Regions from separate parts of the Actinotalea fermentans genome, predicted to be linked through region 3. Evidence: riboswitches for the same ligand, from Rfam matches in the RefSeq annotation. Region 3 holds a riboswitch; each other region holds the start of a gene.
What was found. Region 3 has a riboswitch for cyclic di-AMP ahead of AFE02nite_RS08390 (C40 family peptidase). Riboswitches for the same ligand answer to the same signal wherever they lie in the genome.
Positions count from the first base shown of each region.

Region 1 (3,263 bases), on a different contig from region 3:
AGAACTGCAGCGATCTCGGCCGCGAGTGCTGCCTGCTGCGCTTCGTACTGGGCCTTGCGGGCCAGCTGGGCGTCGCGTTGAGCCTCGATCGCGTCAGCGCGGGTGCGTTGGTCGACGAGGAGCCGTTCCAGCTCGACGCGCCTCTCTTCCGCCCGCGCAGCCTCTTCCGCAGCCCGCTCGACGAGCACGTCCATCGCGGCGTCGAGGTCGGCGATCTCGGCACGCACCGCCGCCAGCCGGCGACCTTGGTTCCGCTCCACGGCCGCTAGCTGCTCCGCTTCGCGAAGGGCGGTCGACTGAAGGCGGCCCGCGAGCTTCGCCGCCTCGGCGCGCGCGAGGAAGTCGGATCGCGAGTCGGCCTCGACCACGACGCGGACGGGAGTGAGCGACAGCTCTCCTCGGTAGGCCTGCCGCGCCGTCTCCCCGAGCGCTGCGCGAACCTCGGCGGTCCGCGCAGCGTTGGCCTCGAGGGCATCCGCGACGCGGCGCTCCTCGGCCCCGGCGGCGTCCAGCCGCTGCTGGAGGATCGCTGACTCGGCGGTCAGTCGGGCGAGCTCTCCGGCCGCGCGCTCGTAGGCGGCCTGCGCCTCGGGGAGCTGAGCCTCGATCGCCGTCAGCTCGGCGAAGGCCTGGACGAGCGCTGCATCCGTGTCCTCGAGCAGCTCGTCGATGTCGCCCAGAGCGTCGGTCACAGCGTCCTGCTCCGCCTCGGCCTGAGCGCGACGATCGTCGTACTCGTCCGCCGATGCAGGGCCGACCAGCGCAAGGCCGGCGACTAGGGCGACCGCGATCCCGAGCGGGACGCATCGGCGCGATGTGATCACCGCGAGAGGACCTCGGCGGTCTCGCGAGGCGTCGTCGGTGCGCTCTCGGTCGCCGGCCGACGGCCGGCGGCGGCCCAGAGACCGACTCCGGCGAGCATGCTCGCCACCGCCCACAGCTGCGGCTGGGTCAGGCCGAGCAGCACCGGGTCGTTGATGCGCAGGAACTCGACGACGAACCGGGAGAGGCCGCTGCCCAGGAGGTAGAGGGCGAACGTCCGGGTGGGGTCGGCGCGGCGCCAGTACTGCCAGAGCACGACCGCGAGCAGGGCCGCAGCGATCGCCTCGTAGAGGGGCGTGGGATGGACGGGGACGTCGGTCGCGACCACGCCGCTCGGGAACGCCATGCCCCACGGCAGGTCGGTCGGCCTGCCGTACGTTCCGTCGCCCGAGATGAGGCAGCCGAGGCGTCCGACGGCGTAGGCCGCGCTCAGGGGAGCCGCCATCGCGCCGGCAACCTGCGCCAGTGGGAGCCCGTGCCTGCGAACGATCACGAGTGCGGCGGCGACCCCACCGATGAGCCCCCCGTACCAGGTGAAGCCCATCCCGCCGAGGTGGTGCATCGTGATGTTCGGCGCCTGCTCGAGCAGGTAGTAGATCTTGCCGCCCACGAACCCCCACACGGTCGCCCACATCGCCAGGGAGTACGCCGAGTCGCGCGGCAGGTTCCGCTGCTCGAATGCCCAAGCGAGGAGGAGTCCCCCGATCACTGCGGCGAGCACCTTGCTGACGCCGTAGGTCTGGACGTCGAAGCCGAGGATGCTGAAGAGGACGGGTCGCACGGTGCCTCCGAGGACGAGCTTTGCGTGGTCTCGACTCTCGGGCGCCAAGGCTGAGAACTGGCGTCACGTTTCATGAAGGTTCGCTCAAGGAACCGCTCCGGGGCTTCCGCTGGGGGCGGTGCCTCTGCTTACCGTGGTCCAGCCCCGCCGCTCGGTGGGGCGCCGAGGCGGTACGCCGAGTCCTGCCGCCCGCCCCGGCCCACGACCACGAGGCGGCAGGAGCGGGGGACCCATCCTCGGGCGCACCAGCGTCCTCGGGGTGAAGCCGGCGTCCCATGCGGGCCCGGCCGGGTGTTCTCCCACCCGAACCCGACAGCTCACCTCGCAGGCGGCAGGAGGCACCACGTGTCTGAGCCGACCCCTCGTGCGCGCCACCGGGCCGCATCCCGCCCCCAGACGGCCCTGGACGACGCGGCACGCACGCTCGTCGTCCGGGCGACAGCTGCGGGACGCCGCTACGGCGTCGCCCTGGCGTCGTCCGGCCTCATCATGTCCGTCGCCGCACCCGCGACTGCCGCCGTTCCCGCCGACCACCCGGTCGAGGGCGTGCAGTCGGTCGACGTCGCCCAGCTCACCGCGCAGGCTCGTTCGGCACTGGCGACGTCGGTGGCCGTCTCCGTCCCGACCGAGGCCCAGCCGTGGACGTTCGAGGCGCCGGCGCTCACCGTCACCGCCAACCCGAAGCCCGAGCCGGTCGCACCGCGCCCGCCGGCTGCTTCCCGCTCCGAGGTGCGCGCACAGGCGCCGTCCGGCGGAGCGATCCCGGCATCGGCGGCAGGGAGCGCCGTCATCGAGATCGCCGCGAGGTACGTCGGCGTTGCCTACGTCTACGGCGGGACCACTCCCGACGGCTTCGACTGCTCCGGGTTCACGGCGTACGTCTACGCGCAGCTCGGGATCACGTTGTCGCGCGTGTCAGGGGATCAGCGGTACGACGGCGTAGAGGTCCCGCGGGATCAGGCACAGCCCGGCGACCTGGTGTGGAGCCCCGGGCACGTGGGGATCTACGCGGGAGACAACATGATGATCGACTCCCCGAGGCCCGGGAAGAGCGTCCAGTTCCGGGAGATGTGGCAGACGAACCCGATCTTCATCCGCGTCACCGGGTGACCAGGCGCACCTCAGGGGGTGAGGCGCCGTAGGGCGTCGGCGCCGGTGGGGACTTCGCCCTGCCAGGGCACCACGACGGGGCGCCGGGGGCTCGCGACGGTCATCTCCAGGAGCCAGCGGGCCTCGTCGGCGGCCCGGGCGCGCAGCACGGGGTCGGTGGGCGACGCGGCGGCGAGGGAGGAGTTGGCGACCCAGGTCCACGGCCGCAGGCCTGAGCGGGCGAGGTCGTCCTGCAGGGCCAGCGCCTCGTGCACCGGCGTCGCTTCGGGCAGGGCCACCAGGACGATGCGGGTGCGCCGCTCGTCGGCGAGGGCGGCGAACAGCGAGGTCGCGGCGTCGTCGGCGCGGTCACGGCGGGCGCTGGCCTGGCGGGCAAAGCTCTGCGAGGACTCCAGCAGGAGCAGCGTGTGCCCTGTGGGGGCGGTGTCGATGACAACGAACCGACCCGCGGCCTCGGCGACGGTGCGGGCGAAGGCGTGGAAGACCGCGACCTCCTCCGTGCAAGGAGAGCGCAGGTCCTCGGTCAGCAGGTCGCGCGCAGCGTCATCGA
Region 1 is NZ_BJYK01000006.1:16,624-19,886, forward strand. It holds gene AFE02nite_RS10135 (M23 family metallopeptidase) at 1-824, opposite strand, end outside; gene AFE02nite_RS10140 (prolipoprotein diacylglyceryl transferase) at 821-1,603, opposite strand; cyclic di-AMP (ydaO/yuaA leader) riboswitch at 1,825-1,929, shown strand; gene AFE02nite_RS10145 (C40 family peptidase) at 1,949-2,713, shown strand; gene arsA (arsenical pump-driving ATPase) at 2,725-3,263, opposite strand, start outside.
Region 1: it holds a riboswitch for cyclic di-AMP, as region 3 does, so the genes downstream of both, AFE02nite_RS10145 (C40 family peptidase) here and AFE02nite_RS08390 (C40 family peptidase) in region 3, are expected to answer to the same signal.

Region 2 (3,263 bases), on a different contig from region 3:
GGCTACGGGCTCGCGCGCCGGTCCCTGGCCGGCCTGCTCAGCGCGCGCCTGCCGGCGGCGGACCTCGAGCTCGTCGACGGCGTCCTCGCGCAGTTCCGGGAGGAGGGCGTCGAGGTCCGCTCGGTGCGCAGCGTCGAGTCCGGCCGGCAGCGCCTGGTCGCGCTCGAGATCGCCGTCCCCGGCACCTGGACGGTGCACGAGGCGCACGAGCTCAGCGACCGGCTGGAGGCGGCCATGGCCGCCGCGCTCCCCCGGTGCGTGACGCTCGTGCACGTCGAGCCGCACGCGCAGGACGCGCCGGCCTGACCCGACCCGCGACCGGCCGGGCCGGCGGCGCTCAGCCGACGCGGATGAAGATCGGGTTGCTCTGCCACATCGTGCGGAACTGGACCGTCTTCCCCGGCCTCGGGGCGTCGATCATCATGTTGTCGCCCGCGTAGATGCCGATGTGCCCCGGGCTCCAGACGAGGTCCCCGGGCTGGGCCTGGTCGCGCGGCACCTCGACGCCGGCGTAGCGCTGGTCGCCCGACGTCCGCGGCAGCGTGATGCCGAGCTGGGCGTACACGTACGAGGTGAAGCCCGAGCAGTCGAAGCCGTCCGGCGTCGTCCCGCCGTACACGTACGGCACTCCGACGTAGCGGGCAGCCACTTCGATGACCGCGCTGCCGACGGCGGACGCCGGGATCGCGCCGCCCGTCGCGCGGGCCTGCGAGCGCGACGTCGACGTGGCCCGCTCGACGACGGGCTCCGGCTTCGGGTTGGCGGTGACGGTGATGGCCGGCGCCTCGAACGTCCAGGCGGCGACCTCCGTCGGCACCTCGACGACCGGCGACGTCGCGAGCGCGGACCGGGCCTCGGCCGTCAGCTGGGTGACGTCGACGGCCGCGGCAGCGCCGCCGGGCACGGTCTGGGTGCTGTCGGCGGGGTGGTCGGCCGGCACGGCGGCGGACGCCGGCAGGGTGACGGACATGACCAGACCCGAGGACGCGACGGCGATGCCGTAGCGCCGACCGGCGACGGCGACGCGCGCAGCGGTGCGCACCGCGTCCTGCAGGGGCGTTCGGGGACGGCACGCCGCGCGGTGGCGGGCGTGCGAGGTCGACTCGGACACGCAGTACCTCTCCTGCCGCCTACGAGGTGAGCTGTCGGATTCGGGTGGGAGAACACCCGGCCGGGCCCTTCGAGAAGGACCCCGGCTTCACCCCGAGGACGCTTGCGCGCCCGGAAGTTGGGTCCCCCGCTCCTGCCGCACTGACGTGGAGGGACGAGACGGGCGGCAGGACTCGGCGTGCCGTCTCGACGCCCCACCAACGGTGGCGGGGTGGGCACACGGTAACCCGAGAGTCCGCCGATCGGGCAACTGGGGCGGCCATCTTCGAAGAACCTTCACGAACGCGGGGCCGTCGCGCCGGGCCCCGCTACTCGGTGTGCACGTCTCCGGCGAGCCCGGAGCGCACGACGTGACCGGCCACGAGCGGCGTGTCGGACGGGACGGTGCCGAGCTTCGCCGCGCCGCCCGGAGACCCGAGCGGCGCGGGCATGCCGGGCAGGGTCTGCTCGAAGAACGCGGCGTTGTCCGCCAGGTAGGGCATCAGCGCCGTCGGCAGGTCGTCCTCGTAGTAGATCGCCTCGACCGGGCACACCGGTTCGCAGGCCCCGCAGTCGACGCACTCGTCGGGGTGGATGTACAGGGAGCGCTCGCCCTCGTAGATGCAGTCGACGGGGCACTCCTCCACGCAGGCACGGTCCTTGACGTCGATGCACGGTGCCCCGATGACGTAGGTCACGGCTCCTCCTCTCGTTGGACGCGGCGCCCGCGGCCCGGGCGCCGACTCAGCTCGCCGGCAGGGCCGTGGCGAGCAGGACGACCACGAACGACCCCGCGAGCGAGCCGACGGCGAGCGCTCGGGCCAGCGTGCGCCGCCCGACGCCGTTCGCCCAGCCGTGGAGCCCGGCGGCGAGCATGACGAGGACGAACGCGACGAGCTTGCCCGCCAGCAGTCGCCCGTAGCCGGGGTCGGCCAGCGACGCCCAGGTGACGCCCTTGTGCGCGGCGAGCAGCACACCGGTGGCGAGCTGCAGCGGCACGAACGCCACGACCGTCGCGATGCCGAGGCGCGTGCCCAGGGTGCGCATGAGGTCCGCCCGGACGCGCTCGTCGAGGCGCCGGCGCGCGACCGGCAGGACGAGCGCGGAGACCGTGAGCTGGCCGCCGAGCCACATCACCGCGCCGACGACGTGCACGAACCGGACGAGGGACCAGACGCTCACGGGACCGCCTCCAGGATCCCGCGGGCACCCCGCTCGCCGTCGACCATCGCGTGGTCGACGAAGGGGTAGTGGCCCGGCGCGGGGAGCACGAGCTCCACGAACCCCCCCTGCCCGGGGGCGAGGTCGAGCGCCTGCGCGAGCCCGTGCTCGGCGTTCCCCGGACGCAGCAGGTAGGCGCCCTCCTTGAAGACCGTGTCGAACTGGGCGCCGACGACGTGGAAGGACGTCCCGCGCTGGGGGCCGGCGTCGACCACCCAGATGCGCACGCGGTCGCCGACGCCCACCGTCACGGGTGCGTGCACGTACTGGTCGGCGTAGCCGTTGAAGACGACCGCGGTCGGCCGCTCCGCCGCGAGCGCCGCCTCGTCGGCGCTGCCGCCCTGCGCGGCGAGGTACAGCTCGGACTGGACCAGCACCAGCTCGGTGTCCACCGGCGGCAGGTCCGGCGGGTCGATGACGACCGCCCCGAACATCCCGTTGGCGATGTGCAGCGCCATCGGCATCGTGCTGCAGTGGTAGAGCCACGCGCCCGAGCCGCGCGCGACGAACTGGTAGGTCAGCTCCTCGCCCGGGTCGATCGTGCGCATCGGCTCGTCCGGCGCCAGCGACCCCGCGTGGAAGTCGATGCCGTGCCCGGTGCTCGCGTCGTTGACGAAGGTGATCGTGAAGAGGTCGCCGACCCGGCCGTGCAGGGTCGGGCCCGGCGCGGTCCCGTTGAAGGTCCACAGCGTCTGCCGGACGCCGGGGGCGACCTCGACGTCGGAGTCGGTGACCGCGAGCCGGAGGGTGTGCTCGGTCCCGCCCGGCAGCGGGGTCAGGTGCGGGTCGTACGGGCGCCAGTCCGGGCCCGGCGACGCCAGCGGGTCGAGGACGACAACCTCCGGGTCCGCGGGGCCGTCCGTGGCGTGCGCCGGCGGCGCGTCCGCCTCGGCGGCGGCCCCGGTCACGACGACGCTCATCGTCATCCCCGCGACCCGGTGGCCGGCCACCGT
Region 2 is NZ_BJYK01000011.1:51,229-54,491, forward strand. It holds gene AFE02nite_RS15555 (cation diffusion facilitator family transporter) at 1-306, shown strand, start outside; gene AFE02nite_RS15560 (C40 family peptidase) at 338-1,111, opposite strand; cyclic di-AMP (ydaO/yuaA leader) riboswitch at 1,114-1,297, opposite strand; gene fdxA (ferredoxin) at 1,419-1,787, opposite strand; gene AFE02nite_RS15570 (hypothetical protein) at 1,834-2,271, opposite strand; gene AFE02nite_RS15575 (multicopper oxidase domain-containing protein) at 2,268-3,263, opposite strand, start outside.
Region 2: it holds a riboswitch for cyclic di-AMP, as region 3 does, so the genes downstream of both, AFE02nite_RS15560 (C40 family peptidase) here and AFE02nite_RS08390 (C40 family peptidase) in region 3, are expected to answer to the same signal.

Region 3 (3,263 bases):
CGACCGTCGGCCTCGAGCGCCTCGGCCCGCGCCACGGCGGCCGGCGAGGCCAGGGCGAGCCACAGGCCGCCGTCGGACGCGAACGACTTCTGCGGGGCGAAGTAATAGACGTCCGTCTCCCGCACGTCGACCGCGAGGCCGCCCGCGCCCGACGTCGCGTCCACGAGCACCAGCGCGTCGGCGTCGGCCCCCTCGGGCCGCCGCACGGGCGCGACGACGCCCGTCGAGGTCTCGTTGTGCGGCCAGCAGTAGGTGTCGATCCCCGGCGCCGCGGCCGGGAGCACGCGCGAGCCGACGTCGGCCGTGCGCACGTCGGGCTCGGCCAGGAACGGCGCGCGGCGCACCGCGGTGGCGAACGACGTGCCGAACTCGCCGTAGGTGCACAGCTGAGCGCGGTCGCGGACCAGGCTGAAGGTGGCGAGGTCCCAGAAGGCCGTCGAGCCGCCGTTGCCGAGGACCACCTCGTACCCCTCCGGCAGCGCGAAGAGCTCGGCCAGGCCCTCGCGCAGGCGGCGCACGACGGCGCGCACGGGCGCCTGGCGGTGCGACGTGCCGAGGAGCGTGCGACCGGCGGCGGCCAGCGCCTCGACCTGCTCGGGCCGGATCTTCGACGGCCCGGACCCGAAGCGACCGTCGCGGGGGAGCAGGTCGGCGGGGATCTCGATGGTCGTCGTGTCGATCATGCGCCAACTCTAGGCGCGGGGCCGCCCGGGCCCGCGGGACGTCCAGCGGGCCCGCGTCCCGGGGCGGCGGGCCGCGGCACCGTAACCTTGGGGCGTGAGCGGCGACCTGATCGACACCACCGAGATGTACCTGAAGACCGTCTACGAGCTGGTCGAGGAGGGCATCGTCCCGCTGCGGGCGCGCATCGCCGAGCGCCTGGGCCACTCCGGCCCGACGGTCTCGCAGACGGTGGCGCGCATGGAGCGCGACGGCCTGGTCGTCGTCAGCGGCGACCGCCACCTCGAGCTCACCGACGACGGCCTGGCCAAGGCCACGCGCGTCATGCGCAAGCACCGGCTGGCCGAGCGGCTGCTCACGGACGTCATCGGGCTCGAGTGGTCGCTCGTGCACGACGAGGCGTGCCGCTGGGAGCACGTGATGAGCGAGCGGGTCGAGCAGCGGCTGCTGGAGCTCCTGGACCACCCTCAGCGCTCGCCGTACGGCAACCCGATCCCGGGCCTGGACGAGCTCGGCGAGCACGAGCCCGCCAACGCCTTCCTCGACGGCGTGGTCTCCCTCAGCGCGTTCGCCCGCTCGCTCGACGGCGTGGGCGAGGCGACCGCCGTCGTGGCGCGGCTGGGCGAGCCCGTGCAGGTCGACGCGGACCTGCTCGGCGAGCTGCGCGCGGCGGGCGTGCTGCCCGACGCCGCGGTCGTGGTGCGCCCGTCGGCGGCGCACGTGACCGTCGCGGGCGTGGGTTCCGCCGAGGTCATCGATCTGCCCGAGGAGATCGCGCGGCACGTCTTCGTGGCGGACGCCGGGGCGTGACGGAGGCGGGGGCGAGCCCCCGTCGGCCTGGGACCAAAGGCCCTGGAGGTCCTGGCGCGCCCTCGGCTCCGGCCCCCGTGGGCGGGCGTGTCGTGACATGTGCGCCGCGTCACCGTGACCGGAGCGTGACATTCGCCGAACGCCTCCGGTACTGTGCGAAGCGCTTCGGGGAACCCTCCTCTTCGGAGCCCTCGGGTGGATGCCGAGTCCTGCCACCACCCGCAGGTCCGTTCGACACGCATGGCAGGAGCGGGGGAACCAATCCGGGCATCGGCCTCCGATGCCCTTGGGGTGAAGTCCCGGGAGCGCAAGCGACCAGGACCGGGTGATCTCCCACCCGAACCCGACAGCTCACCTCGCAGGCATCGGAGAGGTACGCGTGACGGACTCCAACCGAGCCAGGCACCGCGCAGCGTGTCGGCCGCTCACACCGCTGGACGACATCGCAGCCGCTGCCGCGACTGGGATGGCCAACGTCGGCCGGCGCTCCGCCGCCGTCGCCGTGACCAGCGGTCTGGCCATCACCACGATGGCGATCCCGACGTCGGCCGCGCCCGCTGAGGGCCCCGCCAACGCCCTTCCCCCCGTCGACGTCGCCGCGCTCACCGAGCAGGCGCGCGCCGCCCTCGCCACCTCGCCGGTGGTGCAGGTCCCCACCGAGGCCGTGGCCTGGGGCTTCGACGCCCCCGACATCACCGTCACCGCCAACCCGAAGCCCGAGCCCGTGGTGCAGCGGTCCACCGCCGCGTCGCGCGCCGCCGCTCGCCCGGTGAACAACGCCATCCCGCAGTCGGTGGCCGGTAACGCGGTCCTCGAGATCGCGGCCCGCTACGTCGGCGTCCCGTACGTCGCCGGCGGCGCCTCGCCCGACGGCTTCGACTGCTCCGGCTTCGTGTCCTACGTCTACGGCCAGCTCGGCATCTCCCTGCCGCGCAGCTCCGGCGCCTACTACGACGTCGGCACGCGGGTCACCGAGCCGCAGCCGGGCGACATCATCGTCTCGCCCGGTCACGTGGGCATCTACGCGGGCGACGGGCTCCAGATCGACGCCCCGCGCCCCGGCAAGACGATCCAGTTCCGCGGGATCTGGCAGTCCAACCCGATCTTCGTTCGGGTCACCGGCTGAGCTGACGACGCCGTCGCGACGAAGGCCCGCGGACCACGTGTCCGCGGGCCTTCGCGCATCTCCGGTCGCCACCGGGGCGCCTCCCGCGCGTGGTCCGCCGGATGCCGCCCCGCCGCCCGATATCCGTGGGCGCTCCCAGGAGCCTCGCGTACTCTGACCTTGCGTCACGGGACCCTGCAGCCAGCCGGGTCCGACAGGACGGGAGGCATGCCGTGCGATCCACGTACGTCCCGGCCCTCCAGGTGGACAGCCAGTCCACGGAGGACCACCATCCCGCGACCCCACGCCGGTCGCTCCTTCTCAACGCCAGTCGCGAGCCGTTGTGCATCGTGACCCTGCACCGGGCCGTGAGCCTGATCCTGAGCGGGAAGGCCGTGGTCCTCGAGTCCGACGGCCGCTACCTCCACTCGGCGGCCCTCGCCCTGCCCGTGCCGCAGGTGCTCTGCCTGACGCGGTACGTGCACGTCCCGTTCCGGGCGTCGGTGCCCCCGACGCGGCGGACCGTGCTGCAGCGGGACGGCTTCCGCTGCGGGTACTGCGCGGGGCAGGCGGACACGGTGGACCACATCCACCCCCGGTCGCGCGGCGGTCCGCACGAGTGGACGAACGTCGTCGCGGCGTGCGCCCGGTGCAACCACCACAAGGC
Region 3 is NZ_BJYK01000004.1:237,038-240,300, reverse strand. It holds gene serC (phosphoserine transaminase) at 1-683, opposite strand, end outside; gene AFE02nite_RS08395 (metal-dependent transcriptional regulator) at 778-1,491, shown strand; cyclic di-AMP (ydaO/yuaA leader) riboswitch at 1,692-1,864, shown strand; gene AFE02nite_RS08390 (C40 family peptidase) at 1,958-2,617, shown strand; gene AFE02nite_RS17725 (HNH endonuclease) at 2,965-3,263, shown strand, end outside.